Regions from separate parts of the Pseudoalteromonas sp. SR41-7 genome, predicted to be linked through region 1. Evidence: predicted binding sites of a transcription regulator. Region 1 holds the regulator's gene; the other holds the start of a gene.

Region 1 (3,161 bases):
ATGTATCTAAGCGTTTTTTAACGCTTGTTGGTAATGCACAAGTATCGCAAGCCGGACAAAAAATAAATGCTAAAAGCATTACCTACGACATAGAGCAGCAGCTCATCAGTGCCGAAAAAGATGAAAACTCAACTGACCGCGTTCACACAATTTTAGTACCGATCGAAACTAAAAAAAGTAAAAAAGGCGATAAAGGTCAACCATGAGCACATTAAAAGCAGAACTATTGGCAAAAAGCTATAAAGGTCGTGAAGTTGTAAAAAACGTCGGCCTTGAAGTACAAGCTGGCAGTATAGTTGGCTTACTTGGCCCTAACGGTGCTGGTAAAACAACGACTTTTTATATGATTGTAGGGCTTGTTCCTAGCGACAAAGGTAAAATATCTATTGATGATAACGATATTACTCTTTTACCTATGCATAGTCGTGCTAGATTAGGCATAGGCTACTTACCACAAGAGTCATCGATTTTTAGAAAGCTGACTGTTTATCAAAACTTAATGGCCATTTTAGAAACGCGCAAAGAACTAAATAAACAAGCCAGAGAAGACACGCTCAATAACTTATTAGATGAATTTAGCATACAACACATTCGTGATAGCCAAGGTATGGCATTATCGGGGGGAGAACGTCGTCGTGTAGAAATAGCACGAGCGCTGGCAGCAGATCCTAAATTTATATTACTGGATGAACCGTTTGCCGGTGTTGACCCTATTTCGGTATTAGATATAAAGAAAATAATAGAACATCTTAAAAATCGTGGGATTGGTGTATTAATTACCGACCATAACGTAAGAGAGACCCTTGATGTTTGTGAAAAAGCCTACATTGTTTCTCATGGGGAGCTGATTGCATCAGGTACTCCAGAACACGTATTAAATGATAAAACAGTACGCGATGTTTACTTAGGCGAGCAATTTAGGCTGTAACATTTACGCCATGTCTTTAAGCATCTGCTAGTATTAATTATAACAACATAAAAGGATTGTTAGAGATACATGAGGCAATCACTACAGCTGCGCATGGGCCAGCAACTTACAATGACTCCACAGTTGCAACAAGCTATTCGTTTGTTGCAACTCAGTACATTGGATCTCCAGCAAGAAATACAAGAAGCTCTCGACAGTAATCCACTATTAGAGGTTGAAGAGGCAGACTATTCCGAAGACGCTGCTGGTAAAAACGAGCAAAAAGCTGATACCGATGACATAACTGTTAGCGCATCTGCTGATGATGCTCCGAGCGAATACGAACAAGATACTGGTGAAGCACTTGCAAAAGACACGCTAAGTGACGACATGGCTATGGATGTCAGTTGGGATGAGTACATGAGTGCCGCTCCTGCAGCCTCATCAGGTCCAATGCCTGAAGACGAATCAATATACCAAGGCGCCTCTACTGAAACGCTCCATGAGTATTTAATGTGGCAATTACAACTAACGCCATTTAGCCCTACAGACGAAGCTATTGCTATTGCTATTGTAGAAGCTGTCGATGATTCAGGTATTTTAACACTAAGCTGCGAAGAGATTTTAGAAAGCTTTAATCAAGAAAACGAAGATGATAACGAAGTCGAACTTGATGAAATTGAAGCGGTATTAAAACGCATCCAACTGTTTGATCCTGTTGGTATTGCTGCACGTAGTTTACAAGAGTGTTTGTGTATTCAGCTTAATCAATTTGATAAAGAAACACCTTATATTAATGAAACGAAAATGATTTTAACCGAGCATATTGATCTATTAGCAGCTCGCGACTATCGTACATTAATGAAAAAAACTAAGCTCAAAGAAGAAGAGCTTAAAGAAGTAATGACACTAATACATACTCTCAACCCAAAACCTGCAGATACTATTGTAAGGGAAGAATCTGAGTATGTTATTCCTGATGTGTCAGTTAAAAAAATTAAAGGCCGCTGGGTTGTCGAATTAAACCCAGATAGCATGCCTAAAATTCGTGTTAATAGCCAATACGCAGCAATGTCTCGCACTGTAAAATCAAGTGGCGACAGCCAGTTTATTCGCTCACATTTACAAGAAGCTAAATGGTTTATTAAAAGCTTAGAAAGTAGAAACGACACGCTATTAAAAGTTACTAATTGTATTGTTAAGCAACAACAAGGCTTTTTTGAACATGGCCCTGAAGCCATGAAACCAATGGTTTTAAATGATGTTGCTGAAATGGTAGAAATGCACGAATCGACAATTTCTCGCGTAACTACTCAAAAGTACATGCATACACCCCGTGGTATATTTGAGCTTAAATATTTTTTCTCAAGCCATGTAAGTACTGAAAACGGTGGTGAATGTTCATCTACAGCAATACGTGCGCTTATCCGAAAATTAATCGCAGCAGAAAACTCAGCAAAACCATTGAGTGATAGCAAAATAGCGGATATATTGGCTGAGCAAGGAATTAAAGTAGCGAGACGTACAATCGCAAAATACCGCGAATCTCTTGCTATTCCACCGTCAAATCAGCGTAAAAGTCTGATTTAAGACGCTAAACTAAGAGGGTAATGCTTATGCAACTAAACTTAACTGGTCGTCACGTAGAATTAACCGATTCACTAAGAGACTATATTAATACTAAATTTGCGAAGCTTGAAAGACACTCTGATCATATTAATAATGTTCATGTCATTCTCGATGTAGAAAAATTAAATCAAAAAGCAGAAGCCACAATACACGTAAGCGGTGCTGAGCTATTTGCCTCTACAGAACATCAAGATATGTATGCCGCTATTGACTCGTTGATCGACAAGCTCGATCGCCAAGTAATCAAACACAAAGAGAAGCTTGCTCGACACTAATATGATGAAATTAAGTTCACTTATATGCCAGGACTGCAGCAAAGCTGCGGTCCTTTTTAATAGCAAAAAAAGAATTTTAGAGTTCATTAGCGAACTTGCTCACGACAAACTTCCGTATTTACCGCAACAAGATATTCTTAATGCTTTAATGAGCAGAGAGAAATTAGGTAGTACAGGTATAGGGCGTGGCATTGCTATTCCTCATGGAAGAATGAGCGGTGCAGAAGAGCCTTTGGCTTTAGTGCTCGTTAGCGAAACTCCAATAAACTTTGATGCAATCGATAATCGCCCTGTTGATATTTTTGTCGCACTCATCGTACCAGATGGCGATAACCAGCAGCACTTAAAGA
Region 2 (3,161 bases), on a different contig from region 1:
CAATCAATACGTTAAACACGCAAACTTTATAATGACCACACAAATAAAGCCAAATAAAAAAGAAGTCACACGCGAGAAAAACCAAAAACTAATTTTAGATGCCGCCGAGCAATTGTTTTCGCAATTAGGTTACGACGGAGCAAGTATGAGCATGGTTGCTAAAGAAGCGCAGGTGCCAAAAGCTAATATTTTGTATTACTTTAAAAGTAAGGATGGTCTGTACGAGTCTGTGATTGACCGCATAATAGCTAATTGGAACTTAGGGCTCGATAACGTCACAATTAACGACGATCCAGCTACCGTGCTTTATAACTATATTAAAAGCAAAGTAATACTGGCCGTAAATCAGCCAATGCAATCTCGCTTATTTGCCAGTGAAATACTGCGCGGTGCACCCTATTTACAAAACTACTTTAGAACCAATACCCGCCCTTGGGTTAAACAAAAGGTTGATGTACTTCAAGCATGGATGGACGCTGATAAAATGGATAAGGTTGATCCCTACCATTTGCTCTTTACTATTTGGTCTACCACGCAATATTACGCCGACTTTCAGGCTGAGGTTTTACTCGTAATGAACAAATTAGAGTACGACGAAACCGATGTGGCACAAATTACGCAATCAATTGCCCACATAATTTTAAAAGGTATTGGTCTTAAAATACCTGAGCAAAGTGAGACTTAACCCATGACATCCTTTACTACACCCGATTTATTTGACGATCATCGCGATAACGTGCAAGTAGCAGACAGCGGCCTTTATCACTTTGGTAAAAAAACCACGTTTTATGGCAAAGTAGTTACCGTTACCTGCCCAGAAGACAACTCTTTTGCCGCCGATATATTGCATGAAAATGGTGAAGGTAAAGTATTGGTTATAAACGGGTTTGCGAGCAAACGCTTTGCGTTTATAGGCGATATTATGGCTGAGCGTGCCCTAAATAATGGCTGGGAAGGCGTAATAATAAATGGCTGTTGCCGAGATATAGAAATACTTGCCACGATGAACTTACCTGTAATGGCGCTAGGCTCTACACCGCGTAGTACCTTAAAGCGCGGCTTTGGTGATAAAAACCAAGCTGTTACCATGCTTAGCACCACTATTGAACCTAACAATTGGGTTTACGCTGATATTAACGGTTTAATCATCAGTAAAACGCCCCTTATTTAGCACTTAAAACCATATAAATAAAGACCAACTTGGTGCATCTGCGCACCAAATTGGTTTGTTTTAGCTCATTTTAATCTCACTATTTTTATAGCCCACACTTACAAATCTCATACAACCCACCAAATCCTGACCAGTTGGACAGGATTTTAATTTATGGCATTCCTCTTGCTTAGTCTAAGCACTATAAAATCAAAACTACCGATTAAAAAGCGGAGCTTTAGCAATTGCATTAAATTAGTGATCTATTATAACGCGAAGAAAATGACGCAGTGAGTGCGCTATTTAATCCGATAGAATGATCATGTTTTTAATAAAATTGGTATTCATAATAATAATAACCAGCCCGCTTTTTAATCACTCTTAACTTAATAAGTAAGTACTTGGTCAGTTTTATAATAATGAGCTGCAAATGAGTGATAAAAAAAACAACAAAGGTATATTTTGCAATCACGGTCCTACCCTGTGGCAAACAAACCACTCTGGAGTGCTTGCAAACAATCGCTTAGCTGTAAAAGATGTATTTGCAGTAAAGGGCGAGCTTAACAGCGCAGGCAACCCACACTGGTTTAAAACAGCTAAACCGGCTCAAAATACGGCAAGCTCGGTTAATAAGCTCATGACCGCTGGTTGTAACTTTATAGGCTTTACCCATACTGACGAGCTGGCTTATAGCTTAGAGGGTAATAATATACATTATGGCGCTGCGCAAAATCCTAAATTAAAAGGGCATGCTTGCGGTGGTTCGAGTATGGGGTCTGCTGCTGCAGTTGCTGCTAACTTAGCTGATATTGGCTTAGGCACCGACACCGGCGGCTCAATTAGAATACCCGCCAGCTATTGTGGTTTATATGGCATAAGGCCAAGCCATAACGTGATTGAAAAAGACGGCCTAATACCGTTGGCTCCGCCTTTTGATACCATAGGTTGGCTTACCCAAAGCGCCGAGCTATTAAGCGATGTAGGTAATGTACTGCTACCAAATCAAGCTATTAATAACGTTGATACCTTAGTTATTTGCGAGCCGTTATTTGAACTCGTTGACCCTGTTTTACAAGCCCCACTTAAACAATTGCTTGAAAAAACCAAGCCTAATTTTAAGCACCATAAAGAATTTGAACTACCTAACAGCAGCTTATTAAATGAACTTGCTGATAGTTTTAGAGTACTGCAAGGGCGAGCAATCGCAAAAACGCATAAAGACCGGCTTCAATTGCCGGGGCAACTTCCCCAGTTTGCTCCAGCAATTGCGGCACGTTTTAATATGGCGCTTGCCCTAACTGTTCAAGAAGAACAAGAAGCACTAAAAGTACAAACCCAATGGCAAACACTAATAGCTAAAAACCTAAATACAAACAGCTGTTTATTTTTGCCAACCACCCCCACAACCGCACCTAAATTAGGCGCCGACACAAGCGCCTTACGCATGCAAATTATTACGCTTTCGGCAATTGCAGGGCTTAGTGGCTCAGCGCAAGTGCATTTACCGCTGGCTGATTTAGCAAATGATCATCCGTATGGTTTTTCATTAATGATGAGCCACGGTAACGATAAAAGCCTACTTGCTTGCGTTAAGCACCTAGCTGCACACTTTAAACAGGACACACCGGCATGACCACACACAACATTGCATTTACCGCGTCTCATTTTTCGGCAACAGAGGCGGGTATAAATATACTAAAACAAGGCGGTACAGCTACCGAGGCTATGGTAGCGGCTGCCGCTGCTATTAGCGTTGTATATCCACATATGAACTCAATTGGTGGCGACAGCTTTTGGCTTATCGATAACCCAAGCCAAAAAACGCCTACCGCTATTGACGCCTGCGGCCGCGCAGCAACTAATACAACGCCCTATAACTCGCTCACGCAAATACCAGAGCGCGGCGGATTAAGCGCACTAACTCAAGCGGGTACAATACGCGGCTGGCAAAAAGCGCTTGAACTAGATGAGCACGCAGCACTACCACTGTCAAAAATTTTAGCGCCCGCCA

What was found. The regulator sigma-54, encoded in region 1, starts transcription at its own class of promoters, with help from an activator protein. The targets are predictions, from matches to a motif close to GTTGGCACGNNNNTNGNNT.
Region 2: H5092_RS09060 (amidase family protein) is a predicted target of sigma-54. The motif match lies at 1,324-1,342, and genes of this name have one in related genera.

What each region holds. Positions count from the first base shown of each region.
Region 1 is NZ_JACJEF010000001.1:476,259-479,419, forward strand. Features, by position in the region: gene lptA (lipopolysaccharide transport periplasmic protein LptA) at 1-206, shown strand, start outside; gene lptB (LPS export ABC transporter ATP-binding protein) at 203-928, shown strand; gene H5092_RS02215 (RNA polymerase factor sigma-54) at 998-2,497, shown strand; gene hpf (ribosome hibernation promoting factor) at 2,524-2,811, shown strand; gene ptsN (PTS IIA-like nitrogen regulatory protein PtsN) at 2,816-3,161, shown strand, end outside.
Region 2 is NZ_JACJEF010000005.1:249,380-252,540, forward strand. Features, by position in the region: gene H5092_RS09050 (TetR/AcrR family transcriptional regulator) at 32-685, shown strand; gene H5092_RS09055 (putative 4-hydroxy-4-methyl-2-oxoglutarate aldolase) at 689-1,171, shown strand; gene H5092_RS09060 (amidase family protein) at 1,581-2,783, shown strand; gene H5092_RS09065 (gamma-glutamyltransferase family protein) at 2,780-3,161, shown strand, end outside.